Methylosarcina fibrata AML-C10: one gene and its partners. The protein of the gene in region 1 interacts with the protein of each later gene in a pairwise test. Links are inferred from orthologs where the notes say so. Each region holds a gene or a part of one and is shown in the gene's direction. Other genes may lie near its edges.

What was found.
Region 2: the proteins of aceE (region 1) and A3OW_RS0109440 interact in binary tests that used the Escherichia coli proteins (3 or more experiments, as listed by UniProt). The link is inferred for Methylosarcina fibrata AML-C10 from one-to-one orthologs.
Region 3: the proteins of aceE (region 1) and nth interact in binary tests that used the Escherichia coli proteins (3 or more experiments, as listed by UniProt). The link is inferred for Methylosarcina fibrata AML-C10 from one-to-one orthologs.

What each region holds. Positions count from the first base shown.
Region 1 is NZ_KB889965.1:1,676,729-1,680,474, reverse strand. The notes cover bases 368-3,598. They hold aceE (pyruvate dehydrogenase (acetyl-transferring), homodimeric type), read left to right. Parts: upstream 368-719; coding sequence 720-3,398; downstream 3,399-3,598. Other genes in these bases: aceF (dihydrolipoyllysine-residue acetyltransferase), read left to right, coding at 3,413-3,598. Also shown: A3OW_RS0108035 (TIGR00266 family protein), read left to right, coding at 1-342; more of aceF, read left to right, coding at 3,599-3,746. UniProt on the Escherichia coli protein: Component of the pyruvate dehydrogenase (PDH) complex, that catalyzes the overall conversion of pyruvate to acetyl-CoA and CO(2).
Region 2 is NZ_KB889965.1:1,991,139-1,994,652, forward strand. The notes cover bases 95-3,093. They hold A3OW_RS0109440 (ATP-binding cassette domain-containing protein), read left to right. Parts: upstream 95-728; coding sequence 729-2,459; downstream 2,460-3,093. Other genes in these bases: hlyD (secretion protein HlyD), read left to right, coding at 95-732; A3OW_RS0109445 (ABC transporter permease), read left to right, coding at 2,456-3,093. Also shown: more of hlyD, read left to right, coding at 1-94; more of A3OW_RS0109445, read left to right, coding at 3,094-3,514. UniProt on the Escherichia coli protein: Part of the ABC transporter complex YbhFSR that could be involved in efflux of cefoperazone. Probably responsible for energy coupling to the transport system.
Region 3 is NZ_KB889965.1:4,629,556-4,632,816, reverse strand. What follows is about bases 95-2,840. They hold nth (endonuclease III), read left to right. Parts: upstream 95-1,024; coding sequence 1,025-1,657; downstream 1,658-2,840. Other genes in these bases: A3OW_RS0121945 (HvfB family MNIO-type RiPP peptide maturase), read left to right, coding at 2,383-2,840; A3OW_RS0121950 (hypothetical protein), read left to right, coding at 1,848-2,246; A3OW_RS28050 (hypothetical protein), read right to left, coding at 436-681; A3OW_RS0121965 (RibD family protein), read left to right, coding at 95-337. In the rest of the region: more of A3OW_RS0121965, read left to right, coding at 1-94; more of A3OW_RS0121945, read left to right, coding at 2,841-3,234; A3OW_RS0121940 (HvfC family RiPP maturation protein), read left to right, coding at 3,240-3,261. UniProt on the Escherichia coli protein: DNA repair enzyme that has both DNA N-glycosylase activity and AP-lyase activity. The DNA N-glycosylase activity releases various damaged pyrimidines from DNA by cleaving the N-glycosidic bond, leaving an AP (apurinic/apyrimidinic) site.

The sequences.
Region 1 (3,746 bases):
GCCGTGTTCGGCCAGACCGGCGGTTTCTTTATCGGCGAGGCTACCGGCGCAGGCAAGCTGGCCGTGTCGGGATTCGGCACCAGTTTTATACTGGACGTGGAGCCCGGACAGGACGTCATTATCGACAATGCTCACGTGGTGGCCTGGGACAGTCGTTTGCATCACGAGATCTCGGTCGCTACGCAAAGCAGCGGCGGGCTGTTGGGGCAGTTGGTCAACAGCGTCACCAGCGGTGAAGGCATGGTGCTCAAGTTTTCCGGCAAAGGCAAAGTCATCATCTGTTCACGCAACCGGGAAAACTTCATTGCATGGCTATTGAAAGGCATGCCGGGCAATCGTTAGTTCTTTTCAAGCCTTGTCTTTCATAAGACGACTTGCCGCCGGGTTCGGATCGTTCCGTCCGGACTCCGGTTGATACACACTGTTTCCTGTTTATTGCCGAGAGTTTGCGTTCCAGTCGAGGGCCGCCGAATATCAAGGCACGGACAGCCCGCCAAGATCTACGGCCACAAGACGGCCGATTAAGTTTTACAAAACAGGTTCAATGCTCTCCGCCATTTGTATATACTATGCAACATTTTAAGTGTATTTTTTTCGGCTTGTCCATTGTTTTACGCCGGAGTTGCCACCAAATCGGATAAATCCGGAAAGCCGTTGAAACTTTATTTAGAACAATATTTTATGAAGTCAAACACAAGCCGCCTCAACAGGAAAAAATGATGACCAAGAGTTTAATTTCTGAAATTACCGGACAAAACGACATTGATCCGGCAGAAACCAGGGAATGGATCGAGGCATTGCAGGCAGTACTGGACAAGGACGGCAGCGAGCGCGCGCATTTCTTGATTGAACAACTGGTTGCAGTCACCCGACATTCGGGATTCGACGTCCCTTTCAGTGCCAACACCGCTTACCTCAATACCATTCCCGTCGCCAGTCAGGCAAAATACCCCGGCAATCATGAGATCGAATTGAAAATTCGTTCCTATGTCCGCTGGAATGCGATGATGATGGTGCTGAGGGCGAACAAGCATACCAATGTCGGAGGCCATATCGCCAGCTTCGCCTCTGCGGCCACTTTATACGATGTCGGATACAACCATTTCTGGCGCGCGCCTTCCGACCAGCACGACGGCGACCTGATCTTTACCCAGGGCCATCTAACCCCGGGCGATTACGCCCGCGCCTTTCTGATGGGCAGATTGACGGAAGAGCAAATGAACAATTTCCGCCAGGAAGTGGGCGGAAACGGTTTGTCGTCTTATCCGCATCCGTGGCTGATGCCGAACTTCTGGCAATTTCCTACGGTTTCCATGGGGCTGGGTCCCATCATGGCGATTTATCAGGCCCGTTTCATGCGTTATTTGCAGGATCGCGGCCTGGCCGATACCTCGGAACGCAAAGTGTGGAGCTTCGTGGGCGACGGCGAAACCGACGAGCCCGAATCCCTGGGCGCCATCGGGTTGGCCGGACGGGAAAAGCTGGATAACCTGATCTTTGTCGTCAACTGCAATTTACAGCGGCTGGACGGACCGGTCCGGGGCAACGGCAAGATCATCCAGGAGCTGGAAAGCGAGTTCCGAGGCGCCGGCTGGAACGTCATCAAAGTGGTCTGGGGTCAGCGCTGGGACGCGCTGCTGGCAAGAGACACCGAAGGTTTGCTCGCGGCACGGATGATGGCCTGCGTCGACGGCGATTATCAGACGTTCAAGGCCAAGGACGGAGCCTACGTCAGAGAGCATTTTTTCAATACGCCCGAATTGAAGGCGATGGTCGCCGACTGGTCCGATCGCGACATCTGGGAATTGAACCGGGGCGGGCACGATCCTTCCAAGGTTTATGCTGCCTTCCATGCCGCGGTCAACCACAAGGGCCAGCCGACCGTCATTCTGGCGAAAACGATCAAAGGCTACGGCATGGGCGAATCCGGCCAGGCGCAAAACATCACCCATCAACAAAAGAAAATGAGCGAGAGCTCGCTCGGCCATTTCCGCGATCGCTACGATTTGCCCGTCACCGACGAGCAGATGCACGACCTGCCTTACATTAAATTTCCCGAAGACTCGAAGGAGTTCGCGTATATGATGCAGCGCCGCACCGAGTTGGGCGGACCGTTGCCGGCCAGACGGGCCAAGTCTTACGCGCTGGACGTGCCGGTGCTGAGCGATTTCAAAGCGTTGCTGGAAGCGAGCGGGGAAGGCCGCGAATTTTCCACGACCATGGCGTTCGTGCGCATGCTGAACATTCTGGTCAAAGACAAAAATATCGGGAAACGCATCGTGCCGATCGTTCCGGACGAGTCGCGGACCTTCGGCATGGAAGGCATGTTCAGACAGCTCGGCATCTGGTCCCAGGTAGGGCAGTTGTATACGCCCCAGGACGCCGATCAGTTGATGTTTTACAAGGAGGACAAGCACGGCCAGGTCCTTCAGGAAGGCATCAACGAAGCGGGCGGCCTGTGCGACTGGATCGCGGCCGGCACGTCCTATTCCACGCACAACGTGCCGATGATTCCATTTTTCATCTACTACTCGATGTTCGGATTTCAGCGCGTCGGCGATTTGATCTGGGCGGCGGCGGACCAGCGCACCCGAGGCTTCCTGATGGGGGGCACGGCCGGCCGGACCACGCTGAACGGCGAAGGACTGCAACATGAGGACGGCCACAGTCATTTAATGGCGGCAACCGTGCCCAATTGCGTTTCTTATGATCCGACTTATGCCTACGAGTTGGCCGTCATAATCCAGGACGGTTTACGCCGCATGTACGTCAATCAGGAAGACATCTTCTACTATATCACGATCATGAACGAAAATTACCCTCATCCGGCCATGCCGAAAGGCATCGAGCTGGATATTCTCAAGGGCATGTATTGTTTCCGTCAGGGCGGCAAAAAGAAAGGGCCGAAGGTACGCTTATTGGGTTCGGGCACGATCTTTCGTGAAGTCGAGTTTGCCGCGGAACTGCTTCGTGACGACTGGGGAGTGGATGCGGATTTATGGAGCTGCACCAGTTTCACCGAACTGGCCCGGGACGGTCAGTCCTGCCACCGCTGGAACCGTCTGCATCCGACCGAAACGGCACGCGTGCCTCACGTGACCCATTGTCTCGGTCAGGATCCGAGTCCGGTGATTGCGGCCACCGATTATTGCCGGGCTTTTGCCGAACAAATCCGCCCGTATATTGCCTCGCCTTACACGGTATTGGGCACCGACGGATTCGGTCGGTCCGATACCCGGAAGAACCTGAGGCGGTTTTTCGAAGTGGACCGCTACCACGTCACGGTTGCTGCCCTGAAGAGTCTGGCGGATTCAGGTCAATTCGATCCGGCCAAAGTGGAAGTGGCTATCGCCAAATACGGCATGAATGCCGATGTCAATGCGCCCTGGTTAGTATAAGCGGAAGGATACCCATGACTGATGTAATCGAAATCAAAGTTCCCGACGTCGGCAACGTGACCGATATCGACGTCGTCGAAGTGCTGATCAAGCCCGGCGATACGGTCGAATTGGAACAAACGGTGGCCACGCTCGAAACCGATAAGGCGAGCATGGATTTGCCGTCCAGCGCGGCGGGCACCGTTCAGCAGGTTTTCATCAAAAAAGGAGACAAGGTTTCGGAAGGAACGCTGATTGCGACGGTGCAGGCCGGCGCGGCGGCGCCTGCCGAAGCTAAAGCCGAAGCGCCCGAGCCCAAAGCGGCCGCCGAAGCCAAGCCGGCGGAACCTGCCAAAGTCGAAAAAGCGC
Region 2 (3,514 bases), 310 kb from region 1 along the record:
TTGCGGGCGCGACTGAAGCTGCGCGAAACCGGCAATCGTCCGGAAGAGATCGCGCAAGCCCGGTCGCTCGTCCGCGAGCGCGAAGCCGCCGCCGTCAATGCCGAGCGGTTGTTCCAGCGGGCCGAGGAACTGCTGGCCGACAAAGGGGTCTCGACCCAGGAACGCGACAACGCCGAGGCCGGCCGCAAGGAGGCCCGGGCTAGACTCAAAGCCGCGCGCGACAACCTGGCGCTTCTCGAAGCCGGATTTCGAATCGAAGACATTACCCAGGCCAAAGCCGATCTTGCGCAAACGGAAGCGGCACTGGCCACCGCCCGTCTGCAATTGAAGGATACGGTATTGACCGCGCCATCCGACGGTGTCATTCTCACCCGGGCGCAAGAGGCCGGCGCCATCCTGCAAGCGGGCTCGCCGGTTTTCACGCTTTCCCTGGTGCATCCGGTTTGGGTTCGCGCCTACATTCATGAGCCCGACCTGGGCCGCATCCATCCGGGCATGAAGGTCGAGATCCGGACCGACTCCCTTGTCGGCAAACCTTATCAGGGCCGGATCGGCTACATTTCTCCGCGCGCCGAATTTACGCCGAAGACCGTGGAAACGGCGGAACTGCGCACGGCGCTCGTCTACCGATTACGCATCGTCGTCGAGAATCCCGATGAAAGGCTGCGCCAGGGCATGCCGGTCACAGTCACTCTCGCTGAAAGCGCGCCAGGCACGCAGAATCCGTTATGAACGATGCCCTGGTCATACTCGACTCCGTCCGGAAAATCTTTCCGCACTCGACGAAGCCCGCGCTGGAAAACGTCTCGGCCGCGCTAAGGCCCGGTCGGATTACCGGATTGGTAGGACCCGACGGGGCCGGCAAGACGACGCTCATCCGGCTGATCGCCGGATTGCTCGAACCGACTTCCGGCGCCGTTTCCGTAGATAATCTCGACCCGATCCGCGACGCGGACAAGCTACGCACGGTCATTGGTTACATGCCGCAAAAATTCGGCCTCTACGAAGATTTGTCCGTTGTCGAAAATCTTGAATTCCACGCCGATCTGAGGGGCCTGACGGGTGAAGAACGCGTCGCCACCTTCAAACGCCTTCTGGAATTTACCGATCTGGCCCGATTCACCACACGACTGGCCGGAAAGCTGTCCGGCGGCATGAAACAAAAGCTCGGCCTGGCCTGCGCACTGTTGGGTCGACCCAGGTTGCTGCTGCTGGACGAACCGAGCGTCGGCGTCGATCCGATTTCGCGCCGCGAATTGTGGAAAATGGTCCATGAACTCGTCGGCCAGGGTCTGACGGTCGTATGGAGCACGGCGTATCTGGATGAAGCCGAATTATGCGCGGAGGTGCTGTTGATGAACGACGGACAGTTGATCTTCTCCGGAAAGCCCGCCGACCTTACCCGCCGAATCCGTAATCGAAGCCTGCAAATCCGGCGGCTGACCGGCAACCGCCGGCAATTGCTCGCCCGGGCGTTGCGCCGGCCCGAGGTCATGGACGGGGTCATTCAAGGCCACGCGGTCCGTCTGGTGCTCCGCCAGGGTGCGGATCCTCCCTCCCTCAAGGAACTCGACGCCGGGGTGGATGCCGAATTCGTGCCCGTCGCGCCCCGCTTCGAGGATGCATTCATTGAAGCCCTCGGAGGCGGCCCGGGCGGCGATTCGGTTCTTGCGCAGCGCCTGCGGCCGGTGCCCGGAGACGACGGTACCGTTGTGGAAGCGGTGGCGTTAACCAAACGCTTCGGAGACTTCACCGCAACCGATCACGTGAATTTCAGCGTCAAACGCGGCGAAATCTTCGGCCTGCTCGGACCGAACGGCGCCGGTAAATCGACGACGTTCCGGATGATGTGCGGACTGCTGACGCCTACCTCGGGTACCGCGCGGGTCATGGGCATCGATCTCAAAACCGGCGCCAGCGAGGCTCGCCAGCGCCTCGGCTACATGGCGCAGAAATTCTCGCTGTACGGCAATCTCACGATCGCACAGAACCTGAAGTTCTTCTCCGGCGTTTACGGATTGCGCGGCGCGCGGCAGAAAACCGCGATAGCGGACATGATTGAGGTCTTCAGGCTTCAGCCTTTCCTGGGCACGACGCCCGATGCCCTTCCGCTCGGTTTCAAGCAGCGCCTGGCGTTGGCCTGCGCAGTCATGCATCAGCCGGCGATTCTCTTTCTGGACGAGCCGACCTCCGGCGTCGACCCGGTAACGCGCCGTGAATTTTGGACGCACATCAACGGCCTCGTCGACAAGGGCGTCACCGTCATGGTCACGACCCATTTCATGGACGAAGCCGAATATTGCGACCGCATCGCGTTGGTGTTTCGCGGCAAAATCATCGCGGCCGGCTCCCCCGACCGGCTTAAGGAACAAACCGTATCCCCGCAGAATCCCGATCCGTCGATGGAAGACGCGTTCATTGCCCTGGTACAGCAACATGTTTCGGAGGCTTCGACATGAAAGCGCCCGTTTCCCTCCGCCGTCTGTATGCCCTCTGCCGAAAGGAAACCTGGCAAATCCTGCGCGATCCCAGCAGTAATCTGATCGCCTTCGTTCTGCCTGTGGTAATGTTGTTCATTTTCGGTTACGGCATCAACCTCGACTCGACCGCCGTGAATGTCGGCTTGGTACTCGAAGACGCCAGCCCCGAGGCCAGGCATTTCGCGGACAATCTTTACGGCTCGCCCTACTTCGTCGTGCACGCGGCGAAGACGCAGGCGGAGGCCGAGCAGGCGCTGACCGAAGGCCGGGTACGAGGCTTTGTGGTGGTGCCGGTGGATTTTGCCGAAAAACTCAAACAGCCGGCCAATACGGCGCCGTTGCTGGTGGTGACGGACGGCTCGGAACCCAACACGGCCAACTTCGTACAAAATTACGTGACCGGTGCCTGGAGCGGCTGGATGCAGCAGCGCGCCGGCGAGCGCGGCGAAACGCCGCCGCCCGGAATCGGCATCGAACCACGCTTTTGGTTTAACCCCGCCGCTGAAAGCCGGAATTTTCTGATTCCGGGATCGATTACCGTCATCATGACGGTCATCGGCGCGCTGCTGACCTCGCTCGTGGTGGCCCGCGAATGGGAACGGGGCACGATGGAAGCGCTGCTGGCCTCGCCGGTAACCCGGACCGAATTGCTGTTGAGCAAGCTGCTGCCCTATTACGCACTCGGCATCGTTTCGCTGTTTCTGTGCGTCGGAGTCGCAGCCTTGATGATGCACGTGCCGTTTCGCGGTTCGCTGCTGATTTTGTGGGGAATCGGCTCGCTCTTTCTGGCGAGCAGTCTCGGCTTGGGCCTGCTGCTCTCCACCGTGCTGCGCAACCAGTTCGTCGCCGCCCAGGCGGCCCTCAACGCGGCCTTTCTGCCCGCGCTCATGCTTTCGGGCTTTCTCTTCGAAATCCGCAGCATGCCCGCGGTCATTCAAGGCGTTACCTATCTGATACCGGCCCGCTATTTTGTGACCGCCATCCAGACGCTTTTCCAGGCCGGCAACGTCTCGCCCGTTTTGTTGCACAGCGGC
Region 3 (3,261 bases), 3.0 Mb from region 1 along the record:
CGAAGACGACATGGTGCACGGAGCTTCCCTGATACCGCAGCTCAGCGGGTTGGGCTACCGAAGCATTTACCTGATCGCAGGCCCGACCATGCTGGACACGATGATCAGGGAAAAACAGCTATCGAGATTGTATCTTACCCTGACCCATCAACTGATCGGAGGCAAGGATTTCCGCTCGCTGCTGACCGGCTCGATGCTGGGTCCCGAAGGCAACCTGGAGCTTAAAGCGTTGTACTATGAACAAAACTCGCCTCCGGGATCCGGGCAGTTTTTCTTACAATTCGATTTGCAGCCACAGGTTGCCGGCAAGCAGCCGACGATTCCTCGGCAGGATTGATCCGAAAAAGGAACATGGGCTGGAAAAACTTTCAAAATTTGGTTGCGGTTATAATTTTCCGTGTCATTTCAAGGACTGGCATCAGCGGTTCGGAACAATCACGCCAGGTAGAAACCGGTCGTCCTTTCCGCAAAGCCCGCTTTCTGCCGGGATTGCCGGCGGCCAGAGATGAACTCCTGCGTTTCCGTCGGCCGGCCATCGCGCAACAAGCTCATAGCCAGGCGATCCCGATGATCGGCTTTCCAAACCTTCTGTACCGCTTGTAAAAGTTCAAATCGCACACGGCCCTGATCCTGAAAAATACTCAAGAGAGATAAAAATGCAAGCTCTTTTTCAAAATTCATTTCGGTTTATACACACCAAATCACAGGAAAAAGTCAATGCCGAAACTTAAAAAATATCATTATCCAATTTTGAAGATTATTTTATAACCTATTGATTTATATTTATTAAAATTCTTTGAGCAAAAATCGTACAGTTTAACTCAACCTTAGCAATTTCAGGGCTTAAAAAGACTTATCTCTAACTTCTCCACAGAGTTATCCACAGATATTGTGAATAATCGTTTTATACCGATTGTCCATCCCGACTTTCTCTTATTAATCCGCGACCTCTTGCTTTAGAGAATTGAATTTGAATTAGTCATCCGTAAACGACACGGCAGAATAGAAATTTTTTATTAAAAATATGAACCAACAGAAACGACATGCCATCTTAGATCGGCTGACCGCCGCGATTCCCGAACCGAAAACCGAATTGTGCTATGGCACGCCATTCGAGTTGCTGATCGCTGTCGTGCTGTCGGCGCAAGCCACCGACAAGGGAGTCAACAAAGCTACGGCCCGGCTGTTTCCTGCCGCCAATACGCCCAAAGCCATTCTGGCATTGGGACTGGAAGGGCTGAAAGAATACATCAAGACCATCAATTTATATAACAGCAAGGCGGCCCATATCATGACATTGTGCCGGCAATTGCTGGACAGGCATGGCGGCGAAGTGCCGAAAACGCGGGAAGAACTCGAAGCCCTGGCCGGAGTCGGCAGAAAAACGGCTAATGTGATATTGAATACGGCTTTTGGCATGCACACCATTGCCGTTGACACTCATATTTTCCGGGTAGCCAACCGGACCGGACTGGCGCCGGGCAAAACCGTCAGGGAAGTCGAGCGCAACCTGGAAAAGTGGGTTCCGGTGCGGCATAAAAGAGACGTTCATCATTTGCTGATTCTGCATGGCCGCTATACCTGTGTTGCGAGAAAACCCCGATGCCCGAGTTGCGTGATTGAAGATCTGTGCGAGTATCCCGACAAGACGATATGAAAGCACACCCGGCATGGGCCTGTTTCGGTAACTCCGGGATACTACGCTGGCGGCAAGCCGGGCAAATTACGCGGTACCTTAAAAAAAACCGCCTTGATAAATATTCATTCATCGTTCAGTAGGGTTTGATAACATATGATCAATTCGATGCGTCACTATCGAAGATTTATACCTTTCACTCGGAGTTAATATGAAGAAAATGAACAAATCGCCTTTGGCTGCCGCAATGGGCGCTGCCTTTATTTCAACGATTACCGCCACTGCCGCCAATGCGGAAGCCAATCCTTTCGGCATGACCGAACTGTCCAACGGCTACATGCAGGTGGCTGAAGCCGGCAAATCCGGGGAAATGGCCTGCGGCGCCAATATGGGCGGCATGACCAAGCCCAAGACGCCCGAAGGCGCCTGCGCCGGTCAGAAACCGGCTCCCGCCCCGACAGCCAAAAGCGGCGAAGGCAAATGCGGCCAGATGATGGACGGCGATAAAATGAAAAAAGGCATGGAAAACGTGTGCGGCGCCAATATGAAAGGCAAAGAAGGTGCCTGCGGCACCATGATGAAAGGCGAAATGCCGCAGGAAAAGAAATAAGTCTGCGAAAGAGCAATTCGCATCTGCCTGTTTAAGCCCTCGTTTAAACGGGCGGACAGCCTTATCGGTAACGGAAACACGGAAGAGAAGGACAGTCAGGCTCTTCCGGTTTCCCACATTCAGCTTCTCATTCCTCATGCGTACGAACCGGAATCTTATTCATGGCGCCGGCCTGGGCCTGCGCCGCGCTTTTTTAAACCAGATCATTGCAGCGCCTCCCGCATCAGTCGATTTTTACGAAGTTGCGCCGGAGAACTGGATTCCCCTGGGAGGCCGGCTGGGTAAGCAGTTCCGGCACATGACCGAACGTTTCGCTTTCGTTTGCCATGGTTTGTCCCTGTCCATCGGCAGCACCGATCCTCTCGATGAACAATTCGTACTGGAAGTGAAACGGTTCATGGCCGAACACGGCATCAAGCTGTACAGCGAACATCTCAGTTATTGCAGCAAGGGGGGGCACTTGTACGACCTCATGCCGATCCCTTTTACCTCCGAAGCGATAGGCCATGTGGCGGCCCGTATTCGGCGGGTTCAGGAGTTGCTGGAACAAAGGATTGCGATCGAAAATGTGTCCTATTACGCCGCTCCGGGTCAAGAAATGGACGAAATCACTTTCTTCAACGCCGTCGTGGACGAAGCCGATTGCGACGTCCTGCTCGACGTCAACAACATCTATGTCAACAGCGTCAACCACGGCTATGACGCCGAAGCCTTTTTGCGGGCAATTCCGGGCGAGCGCATTGCTTATGCCCATATCGCAGGCCATTACCGCGAAGCGGACGATTTCCTGATCGACACTCACGGCGCCGATGTGATCGATCCGGTGTGGAAACTGCTGGGCAAGGCCTACGAACTTTACGGGGTGTTCCCGACGCTGCTGGAGAGGGATTTCGAGATTCCCCCCCTCGACGCATTGATCCACGAAGTCGGCACGATCCGAACGATACAGGATGCCTGGCAAACGCATCATACCCAACGCTCGGCCTAATCGTCATGGCGATCGATTTTAGCGAAA